Regions from separate parts of the Saccharothrix sp. DSM 118769 genome, predicted to be linked through region 2. Evidence: riboswitches for the same ligand, from Rfam matches in the RefSeq annotation. Region 2 holds a riboswitch; each other region holds the start of a gene.
The links. A riboswitch is a leader RNA that binds a small molecule or an ion and turns the genes downstream of it on or off. The one in region 2 is predicted to bind glycine.
Positions count from the first base shown of each region.

Region 1: another riboswitch for glycine. It lies ahead of gcvT (glycine cleavage system aminomethyltransferase GcvT); the one in region 2 lies ahead of gcvP (aminomethyl-transferring glycine dehydrogenase).
Region 3: another riboswitch for glycine. It lies ahead of gcvH (glycine cleavage system protein GcvH); the one in region 2 lies ahead of gcvP (aminomethyl-transferring glycine dehydrogenase).

Region 1 is NZ_CP193627.1:8,066,156-8,073,950, reverse strand. It holds gene ACRAKJ_RS33985 (acyl-CoA dehydrogenase family protein) at 178-1,326, shown strand; gene ACRAKJ_RS33980 (CoA transferase) at 1,328-2,452, shown strand; gene ACRAKJ_RS33975 (hypothetical protein) at 2,903-3,064, shown strand; gene ACRAKJ_RS33970 (helix-turn-helix transcriptional regulator) at 3,258-3,743, shown strand; gene ACRAKJ_RS33965 (hypothetical protein) at 3,870-4,271, shown strand; gene ACRAKJ_RS33960 (DUF3817 domain-containing protein) at 4,287-4,589, shown strand; glycine riboswitch at 4,656-4,746, shown strand; glycine riboswitch at 4,748-4,842, shown strand; gene gcvT (glycine cleavage system aminomethyltransferase GcvT) at 4,953-6,053, shown strand; gene glyA (serine hydroxymethyltransferase) at 6,083-7,348, shown strand; gene ACRAKJ_RS33945 (malonic semialdehyde reductase) at 7,432-7,795, shown strand, end outside.
Region 2 is NZ_CP193627.1:7,784,097-7,791,891, forward strand. It holds gene ACRAKJ_RS32615 (substrate-binding domain-containing protein) at 1-405, shown strand, start outside; gene ACRAKJ_RS32620 (hypothetical protein) at 472-747, opposite strand; gene gcvP (aminomethyl-transferring glycine dehydrogenase) at 1,095-3,983, opposite strand; glycine riboswitch at 4,137-4,227, opposite strand; gene ACRAKJ_RS32630 (MerR family transcriptional regulator) at 4,419-4,985, opposite strand; gene ACRAKJ_RS32635 (hypothetical protein) at 5,463-5,630, shown strand; gene ACRAKJ_RS32640 (bifunctional nuclease family protein) at 5,904-6,377, opposite strand; gene ftsR (transcriptional regulator FtsR) at 6,521-7,126, opposite strand; gene garA (glycogen accumulation regulator GarA) at 7,167-7,628, opposite strand; gene gcvH (glycine cleavage system protein GcvH) at 7,742-7,795, opposite strand, start outside.
Region 3 is NZ_CP193627.1:8,787,126-8,794,920, reverse strand. It holds gene ACRAKJ_RS37410 (ABC transporter ATP-binding protein) at 1-508, opposite strand, end outside; gene ACRAKJ_RS37405 (hypothetical protein) at 768-1,640, opposite strand; gene ACRAKJ_RS37400 (ATP-binding cassette domain-containing protein) at 1,640-2,914, opposite strand; gene ACRAKJ_RS37395 (hypothetical protein) at 2,964-3,338, opposite strand; gene ACRAKJ_RS37390 (hypothetical protein) at 3,343-3,525, opposite strand; gene ald (alanine dehydrogenase) at 3,878-4,984, opposite strand; glycine riboswitch at 5,181-5,271, shown strand; gene gcvH (glycine cleavage system protein GcvH) at 5,396-5,776, shown strand; gene ACRAKJ_RS37375 (L-serine ammonia-lyase) at 5,780-7,144, shown strand; gene ACRAKJ_RS37370 (DUF4265 domain-containing protein) at 7,533-7,795, opposite strand, start outside.

The DNA of each region.
Region 1 (7,795 bases), 280 kb from region 2:
CGGCACGCCCCGCGCCCATGACCGCACGAGGTGACTTATTAGCTCATCCGGTGGCCGCGAGGTGCGGTCGCGACGTCGATCACGCACACCCGCCTGACAATTGCGCTCACGATCGACGTCCACGCCGGCACCCGGCGGTCATGGTGCCGGCGCGCCGTCGGTGGGACCGTCGACGACATGCCGACTCGCCGTTCCGCATGGATGAACGAGGACCTGGACCAGCTGCGCGACCTGGCCCGGACGTTCTTCGAGAAGGAGGCCGTCCCCCACCAGGAGCGCTGGGCGGCGCAGAAGCAGGTGGACCGGGGCTTCTGGCGCAAGGCCGGGGAGCTCGGCCTGCTGTGCCTGTCCATCCCCGAGGAGCACGGCGGTGGCGGCGGCACGTTCGCGCACGAGGCCGTGCTGCTGGAGGAGCAGGCCCGGTGCGGCGACAGCGCCTGGGGCAACAGCGTGCACAGCGGCATCGTCGCGCACTACCTCAACTCCTACGGCACCGAGGAGCAGAAGCGCCGCTGGCTGCCGAAGATGGCCTCCGGCGAGTACGTGGGCGCCATCGCCATGTCCGAGCCCGGCGGCGGCTCCGACCTCCAGAACATCAGGACGCGGGCGCTGCGGCACGGCGACGAGTACGTGATCAACGGCTCCAAGACGTTCATCACCAACGGCGCGCAGGCCGACCTGGTCGTCGTGGTCGCCAAGACCGACCCGTCCCAGGGCGCCACCGGCATCTCGCTGCTGGTCGTGGAGACCGCCGACGCGCCGGGCTTCCGCCGCGGCCGGGTGCTCGACAAAGTCGGCATGAAGGGCCAGGACACCGCCGAGCTGTTCTTCGACGACGTCCGCGTGCCCGCCGACAACCTGCTGGGCACCGGCGAGGGGCAGGGCTTCATCCAGCTCATGCAGCAGCTCCCGCAGGAGCGGCTGATCATCGCGGTCGCCTCCGTCGCGGGCATCGAGGCCGCCGTCGCCCTCACCCTCGACTACGTCAAGGACCGCACCGCGTTCGGGCGGGAGCTGATCAAGTTCCAGAACACCCGGTTCACGCTCGCCGAGTGCGCCACCGAGGCCCGCGTGACCAGGGCGTTCGTCGACGAGTGCGTGCAGGCGCACCTCGCGGGCGAGCTGGACGTGCCCACCGCGGCCATGGCCAAGTGGTGGTCGACCGAGCGGCTGTGCCGGGTCGTGGACGAGTGCGTGCAGCTGTTCGGCGGCTACGGCTACATGACCGAGTACCCGATCGCGCGCGCGTGGGCGGACGCGCGCGTGCAGAAGATCTACGGCGGGACGAACGAGATCATGAAGGAAATCATCGCGAGGTCGCTCTGACATGCCGGGACCCCTGGAAGGGCTGAAGGTCGTCGAGCTGGCCGGCCTCGCGCCCGCGCCGTTCGGCTGCATGGTGCTGGCCGACCTGGGCGCGTCCGTGGTGCGCGTCGACCGGGTGTCCGGCGCGCCCGCCGTGCCCGGCGACCCGCTCGGCCGCGGTCGCCGCTCGATCGGCGTGGACGTCCGGCGGCCCGAGGGCGCGGAGCTGGTGCTGCGGCTCGTCGCGGGGTCCGACGTGCTGGTCGAGGGCTTCCGGCCCGGCGTCACCGAGCGGCTGGGCATCGGGCCGGCGCAGTGCCTGGCCCGCAACCCCCGGCTCGTCTACGGGCGGATGACCGGCTGGGGCCGGTCCGGCCCGCTGGCCGACCGCGCCGGGCACGACATCAACTACATCGCCGTGGCCGGCGCGCTGGAGCCGATCGGCCGGCCCGGGCAGCCGCCGACCGTGCCGCTGAACCTCGTCGGCGACTTCGGCGGCGGCGGGCTGCTGCTGGCGCTGGGCCTGCTGGCGGCGCTCTACGAGCGGGAGCGGTCGGGGCGCGGGCAGGTCGTGGACGCGGCGATGGTCGACGGCGCGGCGCTGCTGACGACGTTCCTGCACGGCATGTCGTCGGCGGGCGCGTGGTCCGGCGGGCGGGGGGAGAACCTGCTGGACGGCGGGGCGCCGTTCTACGACGTGTACGAGGCCGCGGACGGGCGGTACGTGAGCGTCGGCGCGCTGGAGGAGAAGTTCTACGCCGAGCTGCTCGCCCTGCTGGGGCTGGAGGACGCGCCCAGCCGCCACGACCCGGCCAACTGGCCGGAGCTGCGCTCCCGCATCGCCGCCGCCGTCGCCACCCGCCCGCGCGACGAGTGGGCGGCGCTGGCGGAGGGGACGGACGCGTGCCTGGCCCCCGTGCTCGCGCCCGGCGAGGCCCCGGGGTACGGGCACAACGCGGAGCGCGGCACGTTCGTCGAGGTCGCGGGGGTGGCCCAGCCCGCGCCCGCGCCGCGGTTCGACCGGACCCCGGCGGGCGTGCCGACCGCGCCGCCGGCGGGCGGCGAGCACACCGACGAGGTGCTGGCCGAGCTGGGCCTGGCCGAGGACGAGGTGGCGGCGCTGCGCGCGGCGGGCGTGGTCGCCTGAGGGGGATGACCCCGCTTCTCCGGGGCGTTCGACGCGCCGTTCGGCCCGCGCACGCGGGTGGCCGGAAAATGAACGCGAGAAATCACCGGAAGAGGTGCTGGGAATTGCCGGCGGCCGACATCGGCCTTTGTCACGCTCGGTGCGTGCTTCGGCGCAATCAGGTGATGTGCTGTGCGGGTGTGACGGTGTCGCTCGACCTCGGTGTCCGTGCCAGGGGGGTGGGCGAGTGCCCGTAACTAGGTGATCGGCGGGACCACTGGTCCCCTTGATAGTCCGATCAGGTGACAGTGGCCACTGCCCAGGCGTGGTTGCGTGGGCGCCGCTACCCCCAGTCGGGGGACGTCGGAGGGTTGCGCGTTCATCGTCCGGGTGAATGGTGGAGCATGTCGGGTGACGCGACGGGCACGGCGTCCGTCGGCCCCTGCCTCGTGAACGGACGGAGACCGATCAGTGAACGTCAAGAAGGTGGTGACGCTGGCGGCGGTCGCGCTGGTGCTGTTCCTGCTCGTCACCCAGCCCAACGAATCGGCCGACGCGGTGAAGACCGCCCTCGGCTGGCTCCAGTCGGGCGCCGAGTCGATCATCACCTTCGTCCGCAGCCTCTTCGCCTAGCGCACCCCGCCGCGGCTCCGCTCAATGCGGTCACCCACGGTGACTTTGACTCCTCGACGTTGCACCGTACGGGTGGAATGAGGGCTATAACGCGCTGGTAACAGGGTTTTTGGCAAACCAGGGTCTAGCGGTTGTCGGTACCCGCTAATACGGTGCGCTGCATTGGCTGATCTTCGACCGACGAGGAGGCAGAATGGTCGAGGACTCGGGAGTCGACGAGCTGCTGCGGCAGTGGGCGGCTGAGCGCTCGGACGACGCCGAGCTGCAGGAGGTGAACCGGATCAAGGACGCGTGGCTCGCGGAAGCCCCGCCGTCCCCGGGGATCCCGGTGCAGCGGGCGAACGGCGGGAACCGCGGCCTGATGAGGGTCGAGTCCGCGGACCCCGCCTACGTGGCGGCGATGCGGAAGAGGGCGCCCGAGGTGCCCGAACCCCTGCTCGCCGCCGCCGCCAGCTACTGGCAGCTGGTGGGTGACCTGTCGGAGGCGGAGCTGTGGTGGGACGCGGGCATCAGCCCGTTGGACCAGCGCGCTCTGGACTACCGGGCGGCCGGGCTCACGCCCGCCGACCTCGGTCGTCGTCTCGGCCCGATGACGGTGCTCCAGCACCTGCGTCGGGGCAGTGCGGCAGCCTGGTGCGTGGCCAGGTTGCAGAGGCAACGCCGGGACGGCGTCGCCTAGTCCGGATCGACGAAGAGTCGGGCGGGCTCCTGAGGTCGAGGGGCCCAACGCCCGTGAGGGGCGGGCTCCCGCGTGGGGAGCCCCGGCCCGAGGGGGCTCTCAGCTCCCGCGAAGTACCCTTGAGGTGTGCACGGCCTCATCACCCCCAAGCGCGTCGCCATCGCCGCTGTCTGCGTGGCCGCGCTGGTCGTGTGCTGCGGTCTCGCCTACTGGCAGTGGGAGCGCTTCTCCCAGGCGGGCGGCACGTTCCAGAACCTCGGCTACGTGTTCCAGTGGCCCCTGTTCGGCCTGTTCCCGGCGTTCATGGTGTGGCGCATCCGCAGGCTGGACGCCCAGCGCCGGGCCGAGGGGACCGCCGGGGAGACCGAGGTCACCCCCGACGGGGGTACCCGGGAGCCGGTGGCCGAGCCGCCGGCGCCGGTCGTTACCGTTGACCCCGTCGGAACACCCGCGCGCGACGACGAGGACGACGAGTTGGCGGCCTACAACCGCATGCTCGCCCAGCTCCACGCGCGGGACCAGCGGTGAGGTGAGGGTAGGGCGATGAGCGGCGCGTTGACCAGGTTCCGGTTCATGGCTTACGTGGTCGGCGTCGGCCTGCTGCTGCTCGTGGTCGCCATGATCGCCAAGTACGCGGGCGGCACCGAGACCATGATGAGGGTCGTCGGCCCCGTCCACGGCTTCCTCTACGCCATCTACCTGGTGCTCACCGTCGACCTCGCCCTCAAGGCGCGCTGGTCGATCAAGGCCACGGTGCTCGTCCTGCTGGCCGGCACCGTCCCGTTCGTGTCGTTCTACGCCGAGCGCAAGGTCGTGGAGAGCGTCCGGGCCGAGAAAGCCCTGTGACGCGGCGGGTTGACCCCGGCCACCAGGCACATCTAGCGTCTGGCGGTACCAACTGAACACGGCCGTCGATGTCGCGCGGGAGAGTCCCCACCAGTCGGGGCGCCGAAGGAGCAACTCCTCCCCGGAATCTCTCAGGCACAGCTACCGCCCGACGAAGGCAACTCTGGAAAGCAGGCGCACCCGGTGCGCCTCGCCCACGGTGCAAGCCGCTCACCGGCAGCGGCGAAGCTCTCAGGCTCATGACAGAGGGGGAGGCTTCTTCGACGAGGAGTCTCCGATGGACCGTGTCACCCTTCACCCGTGCCCGCCGACCCGACCGGTCGGCGCTACCGGCATGCCCGCACCCTGGGAGGACCCCGCCTGATGGAAAGCCGACGCACGCCCCTGCACGCCGAGCACGAGGCCCTGGGCGCACTGTTCACCGACTTCGCGGGCTGGCGGATGCCGCTGCGCTACGACAGCGAGCTGGCCGAGCACCGCGCGGTGCGCACCTCGGCGGGCCTGTTCGACCTGACGCACATGGGCGAGATCGTGCTGACCGGGCCGGGTGCGGGCGCCGCGCTGGACCACGCCCTGGTCGGCCACGCGTCGGCGATCGGCGTGGGACGCGCCCGGTACACGATGATCTGCGAGGCCGACGGCGGCGTCGTCGACGACCTGATCGTCTACCGCACGGGTGACCAGGAGTACCTGGTCGTGGCCAACGCGTCCAACGCGGCCGTCGTGTTCGAGGCGCTGGTCGAGCGGGCGAAGGGCTTCGACACCACCGTCGAGGACCGCTCCACCGACTACGCGCTGCTCGCCGTGCAGGGGCCGCGGTCCACCGAGATCCTGGCCGGCCTCACCCCGACCGACCTGGCCGGGGTGAAGTACTACGCCTCCTACCCGACCGAGGTGGCGGGCAGGCCCGTGCTGCTCGCCCGCACCGGCTACACCGGCGAGGACGGCTTCGAGCTGTTCACCGCCCCGGACGACGCCGCGCACGTGTGGCGGGCGCTGCTGGAGGCCGGCCGGGAGCACGACCTCAGGCCCGCCGGGCTCGGCTGCCGCGACACCCTGCGCCTGGAGGCCGGGATGCCGCTGTACGGCAACGAGCTGGGCCGGGACCGCACCCCGTTCCACGCCAACCTGGGCCGCGTGGTGAAGCTCGACAAGCCGGGCGACTTCGTCGGCCGCGACGCCCTGGCCGCCACCGCGGCCGAGGGCGTGCGCCAGGTCCTCGTCGGCCTGAAGACCACCTCCCGCCGCGCCCCCCGGCACGGCTACCCCGTGCTGGACGCGGGGGGCACCCCGATCGGCGAGGTGACCAGCGGCGCGCTGTCGCCGACCCTGGGCTACTCGGTGGCCATGGCCTACGTGGCCGAGGGGCACGCCGAGCCCGGCACCGAGCTGTCCGTCGACGTCCGCGGCAAGCGCGAGCCCGTCGAGGTCGTCGCGCTGCCGTTCTACAAGCGCCCGAGCTGACCGCCCGAGCTGACTAGGAGAGAGATCCCATGTCCGAGCACTTCAACACCTCCCTCGCGGAGTTCGACCCGGAGGTCGCGGACGCCGTCGCCGCCGAGCTGCACCGGCAGCAGAGCACGCTGGAGATGATCGCCTCGGAGAACTTCACGCCGGTGTCGGTGCTCCAGGCGCAGGGCTCGGTGCTGACGAACAAGTACGCCGAGGGCTACCCCGGCCGGCGCTACTACGGCGGCTGCGAGAACGTCGACGTCATCGAGCGGCTGGCGATCGAGCGGGTCAAGGGGCTGTTCGGGGCGGGCTTCGCCAACGTGCAGCCGCACTCGGGCGCGCAGGCCAACGCGTGCGCGATGTTCGCCCTGCTCCAGCCGGGCGACACGATCCTGGGCCTGGACCTGGCGCACGGCGGGCACCTGACGCACGGCATGCGGATCAACTTCTCCGGCAAGCTCTACAACGTCGTGCCCTACCACGTGTCGGAGGCCGACGGCCGGGTCGACATGGCCGAGGTCGAGCGGCTGGCGCAGGAGGCGAAGCCGAAGCTGATCGTGGCGGGCTGGTCGGCCTACCCGCGGCAGCTGGACTTCGCCGAGTTCCGCCGCATCGCCGACTCGGTGGGCGCGTACCTGATGGTCGACATGGCGCACTTCGCCGGCCTGGTGGCGGCGGGCCTGCACCCGAGCCCGGTGCCGCACGCGCACGTCGTGACGACGACCACGCACAAGACGCTCGGCGGCCCGCGCGGCGGCGTGATCCTGACCAACGAGGCCGACCTCGCCAAGAAGATCAACTCGGCGGTGTTCCCCGGTCAGCAGGGCGGTCCGCTGGAGCACGTGATCGCGGGCAAGGCGGTGGCGTTCAAGCACGCCGCGTCGCCCGAGTTCGCCGACCGGCAGCGGCGCACCGTCGAGGGCGCGAAGATCCTCGCCGAGCGCCTGTCGCGGCCCGACGCGGCGGCGGCGGGCGTGAAGGTGCTCACCGGCGGCACCGACGTGCACCTGGTGCTGGTCGACCTGGTGGCGTCCGAGCTGGACGGCAAGCAGGCCGAGGACCGGCTGCACGAGGTGGGCATCACGGTCAACCGCAACGCGGTGCCGAACGACCCGCGCCCGCCGATGGTGACCTCCGGCCTGCGCGTCGGCACGCCCGCGCTGGCCACCCGCGGCTTCGGCGCGGCGGACTTCGCCGAGGTGGCCGAGATCATCGCCGCCGCGCTCCAGCCGTCGCCCGACCTGGCGGACCTGCGGTCGCGCGTCGAGGTGCTGGCGGCCAAGCACCCGCTCTACCCGAGCCTGTGAGCGCGGCCACCGCCTGAAATAAGTTGAGCCTTCAACCGGTTGTCCCGTGTGCACGACGCACGGGACAACCGGAAGAAGGACCCATGACCGCGACCCTCGACTCCCTCGCGCTGTCCGCCGACGCCCAGGACCTGCTGTTCCGCGAGGCCCGCACGGCCAACGCGTTCACCGCCGAGCCGGTGACCGACGAGCAGCTGCGCCAGGTCCACGAGCTGGTCAAGTGGGGTCCGACGGCGATGAACAGCCAGCCGCTGCGGGTGCTGTTCCTGCGCTCGGAGGAGGCCAAGGAACGCCTGGCCCCGCACATGGCCGAGGGCAACCGCGAGAAGACGCGCACCGCGCCCGTGGTGGCCGTGCTGAGCGCCGACGCCGACTTCCCCGAGCACATGGCGAAGACGTTCCCGCACTTCCCCAACGCCCGGCAGGCGTTCGCCGACGACACCGCCC
Region 2 (7,795 bases):
CCGTACCGGGAGCTGGTGCCCACCGGCGCGGTCGCCGGTCAGCGGCAGGCGCTGCTGGACGGCGTGGCCCGCTTGCGGCCGCAGAGCGCGACGCAGCTGTACACGAGCCTGCTGGCGCTCTACGAGCAGCGGGTGCGCGACCACGAGGCGGGCAAGCTCAACCGGATCGTGGTCATCACGGACGGCGCGAACGACGGCGGGCTGTCGTTCGACGAGCTGACCGGCCGGCTGGCCGCCGCGAAGCAGCCGGGCAAGGACGTGTCGGTGAGCGTCATCGCGATCGGCCCGGACCCCGAGCGCGGCCCGCTGGGCGAACTGGCCCGTTCGACCGGCGGCACCCTGTCGGTGGTGGAGGACGGCCGCACCGTCGACGCCGCCCTGGGCCAGCTCCTGTCCACCACCTGACCGTCGAGCACCCGCCCGCCACCCGACCGCGCGCACCGGACCTGTCCCGCACGACGGCCTCCGCGGTCACTCCGCGGTTCCGGCGGTGTTCTCGACGGACGCGGTGCGGGCGCGCAGGTCGGCGAGGTCCGCCGCGGCGCGCTGCTGCGCGTCGAGGGTGCCCTCGGCCAGTTGCTCGTAGCGGTGCACGAGCCGGCGCAGGTCGTCGGCCCGGTCCGCGCCGATCTTCGCCTTGCGCACCTCGATGAGGCTGTTGAGCAGGAACAGCACGAGGACCAGGGCGAGGGACAGCACGCCGAGGGCGAGCACGGCGGCCGGCCAGGTCAGGGTGTCGGGGGTCATCGCGGGCGCTCCGGGTCGGTGGTCGGGGTGGCGGGCGCTGCCAGCGCCTCGACCGGCTCGTCACCGGTCGGACCCGTCATCGTGCTCCTTCACGTGCGAGGACTTCCTCGCACGTGAAACCGTAGCAAGACGCCATGGGTCCGTCATCGTCTTCCGGCCGCGCGGCCCGCGCGACCCGACCCGACGGCCGTTGTCCGGCGTTTGTCGTGCGTCGGCGCCGCCCGAAGCCGGACAACGCGCGAGGCGGTAGAACGGTAAGTGCCGGCAGGGGGGAAAGGCGCCGGCAGGGGGCGGGTGGGGGGATCGGGGGTTCGGTCCGATCCCCCCACCCGGAGAAGGGACCCGGGTCAGCCGCCGTAGGCGGAGACCGGCGGGCAGGAGCAGACCAGGTTGCGGTCGCCCTTGGCGCCGTCGATGCGGCGCACCGGGGGCCAGGTCTTCGGCGCGGCGCTGCCCGCGGGGAACACGGCGGTCTCCCGGCTGTACGGGTGGTCCCACTCCGCGGCGATGGAGGCGGCGGTGTGGGGCGCGTTGCGCAGCGGGTTGTCGTCGACCGGCCACTCGCCCGAGCCGACGCGGTCGATCTCGTGCCTGATCGCGATCATGGCGTCGATGAACCGGTCGATCTCGGCCAGGTCCTCGCTCTCGGTCGGCTCGACCATGAGGGTGCCGGCGACCGGGAACGACATGGTCGGCGCGTGCAGGCCGTAGTCGGCGAGGCGCTTGGCCACGTCGTCCACGGTCACGCCGGTCGCCTTCGTGATGGGCCGCAGGTCGAGGATGCACTCGTGGGCCACGAAGCCGCCCTCGCCGGTGTAGAGCACCGGGAAGTGCTCGTCCAGGCGACGCGCCACGTAGTTCGCGGCGGCCACGGCGGTCAGGGTCGCGCGGCGCAGGCCGTCGCCGCCCATCATCCGCACGTAGGCCCACGAGATGGGCAGGATCGACGCCGAGCCCCACGGGGCGCCGCTGATCGGCCCCACGCCGGTCGCCGGGCCCGCGGTGGGCTGGAGCGGGTGGTTCGGCAGGAACGGCGCGAGGTGCGAGCGCACGCCGATCGGGCCGACGCCGGGACCGCCGCCGCCGTGCGGGATGCAGAACGTCTTGTGCAGGTTCAGGTGCGACACGTCCGACCCGAACTTGCCGTACTGGGCGAGGCCGATGAGCGCGTTGAGGTTCGCGCCGTCGACGTACACCTGGCCGCCCGCGTCGTGCACCAGCCCGCACACCTCGCGCACGGTGTCCTCGTACACGCCGTGCGTCGACGGGTAGGTGATCATGATGGCGGCGAGGTCGTCGCGGTGCGCCTCGACCGTCGACCTCAGGTGGTCGAGGTCCACGTTGCCGCGCTCGTCGCACTTCACGACCACGACGCGCATCCCGGCCATGACGGCGGACGCGGCGTTGGTGCCGTGCGCGCTGGACGGGATGAGGCACACGTCGCGGTGCGCGTTCCCGTTCGCGCGGTGGTAGGCGCGGATCGCGAGCAGGCCCGCGAACTCGCCCTGGCTGCCCGCGTTCGGCTGGAGCGACACCGCGTCGTACCCGGTGACCTCGGCCAGCCACCGCTCCAGGTCGGAGACGATGGAGAGCAGGCCGGCGGCGTCCTCGACGGGCGCGAACGGGTGCAGCTCGGCGAACTCGGGCCAGGTGACGGGTTCCATCTCGGCCGTGGCGTTGAGCTTCATCGTGCACGACCCGAGCGGGATCATGCTGCGGTCGAGCGCGACGTCCTTGTCCGACAGCGACCGCAGGTAGCGCAGCAGCGCGGTCTCCGAGCGGTGCGAGTGGAACACCGGGTGGGTCAGGTAGTCGGTGGTGCGGCGCAGGTCGGCGGGGATGCCGTCGGCGGTGTCGGCGTCCAGGGCGTCCACGTCGGGGACGGTCACGCCGAACGCCCGCCACACCAGGTGCAGGTGCTCGCGGGTGGTGGTCTCGTCGCACGCGATCGACACGACGTCCTCGTCGACCCGCCACAGGTTGACGCCCAGCTCGCGGGCGGCGGCGACGACCTCGGCCGCCCGGCCCTCCACGCGCGCCCGGACGGTGTCGAAGAACTCGCCGTGCACGACCTCGACGCCCGCCTCGCACAGCCCGGCGGCGAGCACCGTGGCCATCCGGTGCGCGCGGGTCGCGATGGCCTTCAGGCCCTCGGGGCCGTGGTAGACGGCGTACATGGAGGCCATGACGGCCAGCAGGACCTGCGCGGTGCAGATGTTGCTGGTGGCCTTCTCGCGGCGGATGTGCTGCTCGCGGGTCTGGAGCGCGAGGCGGTAGGCGAGCGAGCCGTCCGCGTCGACGGACACGCCGACGAGCCGGCCGGGCAGCTGCCGCTCCAGGCCCTGCCGGACGGCCATGTAGCCGGCGTGCGGCCCGCCGAACCCGACGGGCACGCCGAAGCGCTGGGTGGTGCCGACGACGACGTCCGCGCCGATCTCGCCGGGCGGGCGCAGCAGCGTCAGCGCCAGCAGGTCGGCGGCGACGACGGCCTGCGCGCCCGCCTTGTGCACCTCGGCGATCAGGGCCTCGTGGTCGCGGACCACGCCGGACGCGCCGGGGTAGGACAGCAGCACGCCGAAGAAGTCGCCGCCCAGGCCGAGGCCCTCCAGGCCCTGCGACAGGTCGGCGACGACGACCTCGATGCCCAGCGGCTCGGCGCGGGTCTCGATGACGGCGAGGGTCTGCGGCAGCGTGTCGGCGTCCACGACGAACCTGGCGGACTTGGACCTGCCCGCCCGGCGCACGAGCGTCATGCCCTCGGCGGCGGCGGTGGACTCGTCCAGCATGGACGCGTTGGCCAGCGGCAGGCCGGTGAGGTCGCCGACCACCGTCTGGAAGTTGAGGAGGGCTTCGAGGCGGCCCTGGGAGATCTCGGGCTGGTACGGCGTGTACGCGGTGTACCAGGCGGGGCTCTCCAGCACGTTGCGGCGGATCACCGGCGGGGTGGTCGTGCCGTAGTAGCCGAGGCCGATCATCTGCGTCATCGGCCGGTTGCGGGAGGCCAGCGCGCGCAGCTCGGCCAGCGCCTCGGTCTCGGTGGCGGGCGCGGGCAGGTCCAGCACCAGGTCGCGCTCGCGGATCGAGTCGGGCACGGCGCGCTGCGCCAGTTCCTCCAGGGAGCCGACGCCGATGACGTCGAGGATGCGGGCCAGCTCGGCGGGCCGCGGGCCCACGTGCCGGTCGGCGAACGGGGTGCCGTGCTCGAGAGCGGCGAGGGGGATGCGGTCCTGCGTCATAAAGGCGCCTCCAGGGCTACGGGCACACTCCGGCCGTTGCCCTCCCCCTCTGTCTTCTGCCCGGCGCCGGGCGCCTGAGAGCTTCACCCGGACTGCTCGACCGGGCTTGCACCGTCGGCGGGGTCGGTTGCCCGACCCGCTTTCCAGAGGCGTCTCACCCGCGCGGTCCTTGCGCCTGAGAGGTTCCGGGGAGGATTTGCTCCTTCGGCGCCGAGACTGGCTCGGACTCTCCCGCACGGGATAAAGCGACTGCTCGCGAATCGTACCCGGCGGGGGTGCCGCCGGTACCGCCGGCGCGACGTGGATCTCACCGGTTTGCCCGCCGCGGAGGTGGGTACCCGCGCACCGCTACCCGTGGGCCCGCCGCGGGCCGAGTCGTCGTCGGTTGTCGACCGCCGGTCGCCCGCGGTCGGCGGTCCGGGTGCGCGGGGGGGCTCAGCCGATGGCGCGGGTGCGGCGGCGGCGGGACAGCTCGTCGTCGGACGGCCCCACGACCTCGGCGCCGTCGGCCCGTTCGGCGGGGAACTCGTGGATCGTGCCGCTGATCTCCCGCATGGCGCCGCTGACCGCGATGCCGAACACGCCCTGACCGCCCTGGAGCAGGTCGACGACCTCCTCGGGCGAGGTGCACTCGTAGACCGTGGTGCCGTCGCTGAACAACGTGATCCGGGCCAGGTCCTGCACGCCGCGGCGGCGCAGGTGGTCGACCGCGACCCGGATGTTCTGGAGCGAGACGCCGGTGTCCAGGAGCCTTTTGACGACCTTCAGGACGAGGATGTCCTTGAACGAGTAGAGCCGCTGGCTGCCGGAGCCGTGCGCACTCCTTATGGTCGGGTTGACCAGCTCCGTGCGTGCCCAGTAGTCGAGCTGGCGGTAGGTGATTCCCGCGATCTGGCACGCGGCGGGGCCGCGGTACCCGACGAGTTCGTCCGGCAGCGAGGAGTCCGGGAACAGTTCACCCTGTTCTCCGGTTCCCGCCCGGATGGGCGCTTCCTCGACCACGCCTGCCTCCCCTCGGTCCGGTCACGACGACCGGCGACCAACGTGAAGCCGCCCCGGTGCCCGAATCACACCGTGGCAATTCACCTGAGCTCGACGGTAAGACCGCCTAGGGGGCAGGTCAACGCGACGCGCTGAGCGTGTCTTGTCTCAAGCTGAGGTTGAGGTTGAGAGATACCCTCGTCGTAAGCCATTTGGGTGACGTTTAGTGATCGTTTAGCTGAAGAACGCTGACGTTGTGTAATCCGAAGGTGTGACACCAGGGGGTGGCACGGAGGGTTGATCCACAACTCACCGCACACGCCTGCGAGGGGCCCGTCCCGGCGCGGGGCCGGCGGCGCGGCCCCTCGCAGGTGTCACCGGTGGGGTAAACGCGGACAGCCGGTCGCGGGGGCGGCGGTGAGCGCGGAACCCGGTGCCGTGCCGGCGGCGCGGCGCGGTGCGGCTCGGTGCGGGCGCCCCGGACAGCACCAAGACCGGATGAGCACCACCACGGCTGCGGCCAACGCGGTCACGGCCACCACCGCCGAACCAGGCGCCACCGCCGAACCGGCCACCACCGCCGAACCGGGCACCACCAAGCCGTGCCCGACACCGGCGAAGCAGTTGTCCACAGGCAGCGGATCGGTCATCGCGCGGCGTCGGTGACAGCCGGCAAAATCAAAGCAGGGGTCCCCTCGGCGGGGACCCCTGCGAAGCGTTCCGAGCGGTTGTTCGACGATTCCCACGGCACCGCGACCGCGTTCCCCCGCCCACCGGCGACGGGCATTCGACCGGTCACGCCACCGGCACGGCGACCGCGCCGCCCGCGGCACCGGGAGAACGCCCCGGAAACGCGAAACCGGACGTCACCGCGGCCGTCCGGCAGCTCCACCGCTCCGCGCGCCAGAACCGCCGGAGCGGCCCGCGCGACGGGTCGACCTAGGTGTCCGCGCCCCGGAAGTCCTCGGGCGAGATCGAGTCCAGGAACTCCCGGAACTTCTCGACCTCGTCCTCCTGCTCGTCCGGGATGATCAACCCGGCCTCCGCGAGCACGGACTCCTCCGCGTGGATCGGCACGCCGATCCGCAGCGCGAGCGCCACCGAGTCGCTGGGCCGGGCGGAGACGCGCACGTCACCGTCGAACACCAGCTCGGCGAAGTAGGTGCCTTCCTGGAGGTCGGTGATCCGAACCTGTTCGAGCTGCCGACCGAGGGCGCCGATGACGTCCTTGAGCAGGTCGTGCGTCAACGGCCGGGCAGGCCGGACACCCTGCTGCTCCAGCGCGATCGCCGTGGCCTCGACCGATCCGATCCAGATCGGCAGGTACCGCTCACCCTCGGTTTCGCGCAGCAACAGGATCGGCTGGTTGGCGGGCAGTTCCACCCGCACACCGACGACGCGCATCTCGCTCATCGGGTCTCGCCTCCCTCAGCGCGCTGAAATTCTGGCGTCCCCGCTACCAACGAGAATGCCCCACGTACGGATTCGACGCTACCCGCCAAGCGGGCTCCGTGCGCAACGGCCCGACCGCTTCGCATCACGATGCGGACACGCGTTCACCTCGACGAAACACGGCCACCTGCGACGTCCCGCAATCCGGTCTTCACGAGGAGTGTGTGCAGCGTTACCGAAAGCGCGGTGACTTCGTCGGCACGGCCCTGCTGCGCGGCGGTCACGACGACGTCCGCCGCGCTCCGGAACGGGCGCAGCCGGCGCGCGTCCAGGCCGTGGTCGGCCAGGGCGCGCACGGTCGAGGCGATCTGCGCCGCGTCGGCGTCGTAGTGGCCGCCGGCGGTCGGCGTGACCAGGCCGTGCTGCTCCAGGTCGGCCAGCACGTCGGGGGCGACGCCGGTGCGCGCGAGCAGCTCGTCGCGGGTGAACCGGTGGTCGGGGGCCGCGGCACCGCGGTGCGGGCCCCCGTTCGCGGCGGCGGCGTCGGCGGCGTCCAACTGCTCCCTGATCACCTTCAGCGGCAGGTAGCGGTCGCGCTGGGCGGTCAGGACGTACCGCAGCCGCTCGACGTCGGCCGAACCGAACTGCCGGTACCCCGAGGCGGTGCGCGCCGGGCGGACCAACCCCTCCGCCTCCAGGAAGCGGATCTTGGAGATGGTGACGTCGGGGAAGTCGGCTCGGAGCAGCGCCAGCACGGCTCCGATGCCCAACCCCCCGCGTGGCCGCCCGGCCGTCACCGGACCCCCATCGTCAGGCCCCCTGGCCCCCGGCGCCCGGACCGGTCAGGAACACCAGGCGGAACTTGCCGATCTGCACCTCGTCGCCGTTGGCCAGGACGGCCTGGTCGACGGGCTCGCGGTTGACGTAGGTGCCGTTGAGGCTGCCCACGTCGATCACCACGAACTCGCCGCCCTCGCGGCGGAACTCGGCGTGCCGGCGGGACACCGTCACGTCGTCGAGGAAGATGTCGCTGTCGGGGTGCCGACCGGCGCTCGTCGTGTCGCGGTCCAGCAGGAACCTGGAACCCGCGTTCGGGCCGCGCTTGACCACCAGCAGGGCGGACCCGGCGGGCAGCGCGTCGACGCCGGCGACGGCCGGCTCCTGGGCGGGCGCTTCGGCGCCCTCGACCTCGGCGAGGAAGTCGGCCCGGAAAACGGAGGTCCGCTCCGGGGACTGCTCCGGCGGAACGCCTGGCCCGTCGTTCGTGCTCACCTGAGCTCTCCTCCTGCTGCTGGAAGCGTCGAGTTCGTTAGAACCTACCGTGCCCGAACCCGTGTCTGAGGAGCGGCTCCCCCACCGACCGAAGAGCCGCCGGAAGATCGACGTCACTCCGATGCCGCCAGCTCCTGGTAGGCGGACGCGTCGAGCAGGTCGTCGAC
Region 3 (7,795 bases), 1.0 Mb from region 2:
GCAACGGCGACAGCCAGAACATCGCCACCAGCGCGGCAACCGCGAACACGACCGTGCCGAACGCCAGCGGTGTCATCGACAGCAGGCTGTTGACCAGCTGGAGGTCGGTGATCGAGCGCGACACCACCTGCCCGGTGCGCAACGCGTCCTGCTTCGGCCCGTCCAACCGCTGCACCGCGCCGAACACGGCCTGCCGCAGGTCGTGCTGCACGTCCACGGCCAGCTTGCCGCCCAGGTAGCGGCGCACGAACGCGGTGCCGAAGGTGAGCAACTCCAACCCGACCAGCACCACCGCGAGCCAGGTGAGGCGGTCGGTGCGCCCGGCCACCGCGTCGTCCACGGCGGCCTTGATCAGCAGCGGCCCGGCGGCCTGGAGCCCCACGCCCACGACGGCGGCCAGCACCGACCACACCACGAGGGAGCGGTGCTGCCAGCACGCGCGGGCGAGTCGCCTGATCCAGCCGTCGGTGTTGGTCACGCCCACCAGATTAGGTCGGACCACCGACATGAGTGCGATGACGCGGACCGCCCACCTTCGGTCCCGCCGGCCGGCCCGCGGGCGGTGCACTGCTCCGCAGGCGCCGAGGCAGCGCGCCCGCGGTTGCGCTGATCTTCACCCGCCGGTGCTCTTGGATTGGTGTGCGCAGTGGCGAGCGGTCCGCTTCGACGCCTGCGGAGCGGTGCAACAAGGGAAACGCCCTCGTCGACCCCCGAAAAGAACGGAGGCCGCCCCGACGAACCGGGACGGCCTCCAGGAGTGCGTCACATCACGTGATGTCCTTGCGCTGGGTCGAGGCCCACCCGCCCAGGAAGAACAGGCCGGTCCAGACCAGGAAGATCAACCCGCTCAGCCACCAGTCGAACGCGCCGAGCCCGCCCGCGATGGTCCGCAGCACGTCGACCAGCTCGTCCGGCACCACGCCCGCGTTCGCCAGGAACAGCGAGGACGCGACCGAGCCGGTCATGCCGTTCACCGCGCCGTTGGGCAGGAAGCCGATCAGCTCCGGCAGGTTCTGCGAGGCCAGCACGAGCTGGATGCCGTTCTCGATGATCAGCATGTAGAGGATCAGCACCACGGTGGTGCCCACGACGCTCGTCATCAGCGCGCCGACGCCCACGCCGAACATCGTCATCAGGATCGAGGCCAGGATGCCCACGCCGGCCAGCGCCAGCCAGCCCGCCGGGTCCGGCAGCGCGCCGGAGTCCGAGGTGATCACGATGCCGATGCTCACGGCGGCCACGATCGCGACGCCGTAGATCGCGCCCCACGCGACGTAGACGATCAGCTTCGCGCTCAGCGCCGCGACCCGGGTGGGCGCGGTGAGGAACGTCGTGGTGATCGTCCTGCGGTTGATCTCGCCGGAGATCGCCAGGCCGCCGAAGATCATCGGGAAGATGGTGGCCACGTTGATGCTGCGGGCCATGCCGAACAGCGAGACCTGCCACTGCGCCGGGTCCACCCCGAGCAGCCTGGTCAGGTCCTCGGCCTCGTCGCTGCTGACGACGTCCATGATGCCCTTGCCGATGGCGCCCGTGCCGAGCGCCCAGCCCAGCGCCAGCAGCACGGTCGGGATCAGCAGGCCCCACCACAGGCCCGTGGTGGTCGTCTTGCGGAACTCCGCCTTGATCAGGTCACCCATCACGCACCGCCCCCCAGGCCGCCACCCTGCTGCTGTCCGTACGGGTTGTCCTGCGGTGGCTGCTGGTACCCCTGAGGTGGTTGCTGCTGCCCGGGCTGCTGGTACCCCTGCGGCGGCGTCTGCTGCCCGGGTTGCTGCTGGTAGCCGGGCGGCGGGGCGTAGTAGCCGCTGCCGCCGGGCGGCGTCGGCTGGCCGTAGCCCGGCTGGCCGTACCCGGGTTGGCCGTAGCCCGGCTGCCCGTACCCCGGCTGGCCGTACCCGGGTTGGCCGTAGCCCTGCTGCGGCTGGCCGTACGGCTGCTGGGGCTGCCCGTAACCCTGCTGTGGCTGCCCGTAGGGGTTCTGGCCGTACTGGTCCTGGCCCGGCGCGGCGTACTGACCGTTGGTGAGCTGGAAGAACAGGCGTTCCAGGTCCGCCTTCTCCTCCTGGATGCCGTAGATCGACACGCCCGCCTTCAGCGCGGTGTCGGCGACCTGCTTGGCCTCGACCCCGCTGACCGCGATCCGGCCGTCCGGCAGCTGCTCGATGTTCGACACGCCGTCCTCGCGGAGCGCGGCGACCAGGCCGGCGGCGTCCGACGGCTGCACGAGCACGCGGGCCTGCTGCTGGTCGCGCAGGTTGTCCAGCGGCCCGTAGTACATGGTCTGGCCCCGGCTGACGATGACCACCTGGTCGACGGTCTGCTCGACCTCGGCCAGCAGGTGGCTGGAGATCAGCACGGTCCGACCGCTGCGGGCGAACGACTGGAGGAACGTCCGCAGCCAGGCGATGCCCTCCGGGTCGAGGCCGTTGGCCGGCTCGTCGAGCACGAGGATCTGCGGGTCGCCGAGCAGCGCGGTGGCCAGTGCCAGCCGCTGCTTCATGCCCAGCGAGAACCCGCCCGCCCGGCGGTCGCCCGCCGCGCCCAGGCCCACCAGCTGGAGCACCTGGTCGGCGCGCGAGTCGGGCACGCCGATCGCCGCCGCGTACACGCGCAGGTGGTTGCGCGCGGTGCGCTTGGGGTGGAAGCCCTGCGCCTCCAGCACCGCGCCCACGACCCGCCCGGGGTTGCCGAGCTGGTGGAACGGCCTGCCGTTGATCAGACCGGTGCCCGCCGTGGGCGTCACCAGCCCGAGGAGCATGCGCAGCGTCGTCGTCTTGCCCGCGCCGTTGGGACCGAGGAAGCCGGTAACCGAACCGGGTTCCACCGTGAAGCTCAAGTTCTGCACCGCTGCGACCGGACCGAACTGCTTGGTCAAGTTCTGCACCACGATGCGGCCACTGCCGTCGTGCACGCGTCCCTCCCGGAATACTCCTACCGGGCGTCATCCTGCCCTAGGAGGGTCACTCGGGGAGGGCGTGTCGCGGTTTCGACACCACCGCCGGCATCTCGGTGGTCGTCTCCGCGTCGTGCGAACGGAGCAGCGGGCGCAGCGGCCGGCGGCGTTCCCGGTGCGGCAGGCCCTCGCCGATGAGGTGTTGGTGGGCCATCGTCCACACCTGGCACGGCCACTTCTTGTGCCGCAGCACGCCGGGGCACGCGCCGCAGCGGCCGTCCGGATCGGGCTGGTGCAGGGTCAGCAGCAGCCGCCAACCGTCGGCCAGGCGGTGGATCTCGGCCCGGGCGAGCGGCACCAGCGCGTCGGCCTCGTCCCGCTCGACGGCCTCGTCGAGCAGGGCCAGCCGGCGCAGCACGGCGGCCCGGAGCGCCTCGTCCACGCGCTCACATCCTGTCGGCGGCTTGGGCGAGCAGGTGGTGCAGCCTGCGGGTCTGCGTGACCGACATCACCGCCGACTCGCCGGGCGGGGCGACCAGGAGGACGCGGTCGTCCTCGACGAGGACGGTCATGGACCGGTCCCTCCCGAAGGGGTCGTGGCAGTCGATCCAGCCCTGTGGTTCGGCCATCGGCACTCCGATCGCGAGGGGACGGGGTGGGGCGCGGCGGGGGAGCCGCACGAGCGGACGACCCCGTTGCGTAGCGGCGGGGGTCCCGTCCTGTGCATCGGCCGGCACGGCGTCGTGACTTACCCGTTACCCGGGTAATTCACTCATTAGCTTGAACGTCGGCAACTCCGCGTGGCCGGCGGGGCGTGTGATGTGGGCCGGACCGGTGGGCCCGCTGGGCAGGGAGCCCGGTTCCCCGCTAACATTGGGACGCGGCCCGCTCCCAGTGACCCCCAGGCTGGTTGAGCGGGCCGCCTCGTACGACGAGGGCCCCGCTCACAGCACGTGAGCGGGGCCCCCTCTGTTTTCCGGATCAGATCTCGGGCGCGGTGAACGCCAGGTCGTGCGCCTCGGCCACCGGCGCGTTGGTCAGCAGGCCCGCGTGGGTGTTGAGGCCGAGCGCCAGCGACGCGTCCGCGCGCAGCGCCTCCCGCCAGCCCCGGTCGGCCAGCGCGACCGCGTGCGGCAGGGTCACGTTGGTCAGCGCGTAGGTCGAGGTGCGCGGCACCGCGCCGGGCATGTTCGCGACGCAGTAGAACACCGAGTCGTGCACCTGGTAGGTCGGGTCGGCGTGCGTGGTCGGCCGGGAGTCGGCGAAGCAGCCGCCCTGGTCGATCGCGATGTCCACCAGCACCGAACCGGGCTTCATGTCGGCGACCAGCTCGTTGGTCACGAGCTTCGGCGCCTTCGCGCCGGGCACCAGCACCGCGCCGATGACCAGGTCGGCCTCGCGCACGGCCTGCTCGACCGCGTACCGGTTCGACGTGACGGTGCGCAGGCGGCCCTGGTAGAGGGCATCGATGTGTCGCAGCCGGTCGACGTTGGTGTCCAGGATCTCCACGTCCGCGCCCATGCCCGCGGCGATCACGGCCGCGTTCAGGCCCGCCACGCCGCCGCCGATCACGACCACGCGCGCCGGGTGCACGCCGGGCACGCCGCCGGGCAGCACGCCCCGGCCGCCGGACGGCTTCATCAGCGAGAACGCGCCCACCTGCGGCGCGAGGCGACCCGCGACCTCGGACATCGGCGCGAGCAGCGGCAGGGCGCCGTTCGGGGTCTGCACGGTCTCGTAGGCGATGGCCGTGGTGCCGGAGGCCAGCAGCGCCTCGGTCAGCGGCCGGTCGGCGGCCAGGTGCAGGTAGGTGAACAGGACCTGGCCCTCGCGCAGCCGCGGGTACTCCTCGGCGACCGGCTCCTTGACCTTGAGCACCAGCTCGCCCTCGGACCACACGTCGTCGGCCCCGGCGAGCACCTTGGCGCCCGCGGCCGCGTACTCCTCGTCCGTGATCGCCGAGCCGAGGCCCGCGCCGGCCTCGACGAACACCTCGTGACCGCGTGACGCCAGCTCGTGGGCGCCCGCCGGGGTCAGCGCGACGCGGTACTCGTGGTTCTTGATCTCCCGGGGGACTGCGATCCGCACGGTGGGCTCCTTCGGCTGTCGTGTTCGCCAAAGGTCGGGTACCCGGGGCGCGGTGTCATCGTGCGCGCGGAACCAAGGAGGACGGGTCCGGTTGTGCCGGCGGAACAAGTCGTGCGGCGCGTTGACACCCGTCCGGGCCGGCACCTAGCGTGCGGGTCACCCAACTGAACATCGGCCGCGGCGCCTCGACGGCGCCGGAACCCGCGCGGGAGAGACCTCGTTCGTTCGAGGCGCCGAAGGAGCAAGTCCCCCGCACACTCTCAGGCAGCGAGAACCGCGCGCGGTGAGGCGACTCTGGAAAGCGCACCCTCGTCCGAGGGGGCGCACCCACGGTGCAAGCCGCGCGCGCGGCGAAGCTCTCAGGTCCCAGGACAGAGTGGGGGTGGACCTTCACCACCAGGGAGCGCTGACGTGACCTTTCCGGAGAACCTGCTGTACACGCCCGAGCACGAGTGGGTCGACTGGGCGCCGGGCACCCGGGAGCCCGTGTCGGTCGGGATCACCTCGTACGCGACCGAGTCGCTGGGCGACGTCGTGTTCGTCGAGCTGCCCGCCGTCGGCACGCGGGTCGCGTCCGGCGAGGTGTGCGGCGAGCTGGAGTCCACCAAGTCGGTGAGCGACCTGTACGCGCCGGTCAGCGGCGAGGTCGTGGAGGTCAACACGGCGGCGGTCGACGACCCGTCGTTGATCAACAACGACCCGTACGGCGGCGGCTGGCTGTTCAAGGTGGCCGTCGAGGACGCCACCGGGCTGCTGACCGCCGCGAAGTACGCGGAACTGACCGAGGGCTGATCCGTGGCGATCAGCGTGTTCGACCTGTTCTCCGTGGGCATCGGTCCGTCGAGTTCGCACACGGTCGGGCCGATGCGCGCGGCGACGATGTTCGTGGACCGCCTGGGTGCACGAACGAGTTCAGTCGACCGAGTGCACGTGGAGCTGTTCGGGTCACTCGGAGCAACCGGCCACGGGCACGGCAGCCCGAAGGCCGTCCTGCTCGGCCTGGAGGGCCACAAGCCCGAGGAGGTCGACCCGGTGGCGGCGTCCGCGCGGGTCGAGGAGGTCCGGGCGACCGGGCGGTTGCGGCTCGGCGGCGTCCACGAGATCGCGTTCACCGAGGACACCGACCTCGTCATGCACCGGCGCAAGTCGTTGCCGCTGCACCCCAACGGGATGCGCTTCGAGGCGTTCTCCGGGTCGTCGCCGGTCGACTCGGCCGTCTACTACTCGGTGGGCGGCGGGTTCGTGGTCGACGAGACCGCGTCCGGCACCGACCGGATCAAGCCGGACAGCACGCCGGTCGCGCACCCGTTCCGCAGCGGGGACGAGCTGCTCGCGCGGACCCGGGAGACCGGGCTGCCGATCAGCGGCCTGATGCTGGACAACGAGCGGTCGTGGCGGTCGGAGGAGGAGATCCGGTCCGGCCTGCTCCACATCTGGCAGGTCATGCAGGAGTGCGTGGAGCACGGCTGCACGGAGACCGGCGAACTGCCCGGCGGCCTCAAGGTGCGGCGGCGGGCGGCCGAGATGAGGTCCCGGCTGGCCGCCGAGCACTACGCCACCGACCCGCTGCGGGTGATGGACTGGGTGACCCTGTTCGCGCTGGCGGTGAACGAGGAGAACGCCGCGGGCGGTCGCGTCGTCACCGCCCCCACCAACGGCGCGGCCGGCATCGTGCCCGCGGTGCTGCACTACTACGCGAGGTTCGTGCCGGGCGCGTCCGACGACGGCGTGGTGCGGTTCCTGCTCACGGCGGGCGCGATCGGCGTGCTGTTCAAGGAGAACGCGTCGATCTCCGGCGCCGAGGTCGGCTGCCAGGGCGAGGTCGGCTCGGCCTGCTCCATGGCCGCCGGCGGTCTGGCGGAGGTGCTCGGCGGCACGCCGGAGCAGGTCGAGAACGCGGCCGAGATCGCGATGGAGCACAACCTCGGGCTGACCTGCGACCCGATCGGCGGGCTCGTGCAGATCCCGTGCATCGAGCGCAACGCGCTGGCGTCGATCAAGGCCATCACGGCGGCGCGCATGGCACTGCGGGGCGACGGGTCGCACTTCGTGTCCCTGGACAAGGTCATCAAGACCATGCGGGAGACGGGGAAGGACATGCACCACAAGTACAAGGAGACCGCTCGGGGCGGCCTGGCGGTGAACGTCATCGAGTGCTGATGACCGGCGTCTGACCAGCGCGAATGACTTCCATCGTTGCTCGGTGGTTCTCGCTGGTACCCGACGTCCCACGGCCTGGAGACGGCCTGATCTTGGTCCGAACGCGACGGTCCCCACCTCGGTAGCGCGGGGTGGGGACCGTCGCGCGTCGTGGGCCTGGTCCTCGTTGCGGCACAACCACTCCCGGTGGCAAGGCGGCGGAGCCGCCGCGGCAGTCGACCGCCGAGCCCAGCCCGGTCCAGCCGCGCGACCGCGATCGTCCCGACTGCTGCCGCTGAGGACTGCCTGGGGACATGCTTCCGCAGCCGGCGCGCCTTGATCCCGTACAGCTGGATTCGGCAGTGCCAACGCTTGCCACCCGGCGGGATGTGCAGGCTGTGGGATCGGTTTACCGATCGTTGTTGCTGTGATGTCCTGCTGCTACCGAAGCTTCTTCAAGCACTGCTCCCGCCTTCGCGACCACCAGGAGAAGCGCGGTCCTTGCTGACGAGTAGTCCACCTCGGGTGGGACGTCAACGGCCCACGACATACCTGCGGAAATGGTCTCCCATGAGCAGCCGAGCCGCTGCAAGGCGTCTTCTACCGGGACTGCTGCGTTTTGGCTGGGAATGCTGATCCGAATGGTGGAGTGTCCAGACCTCGTGAGCAGTT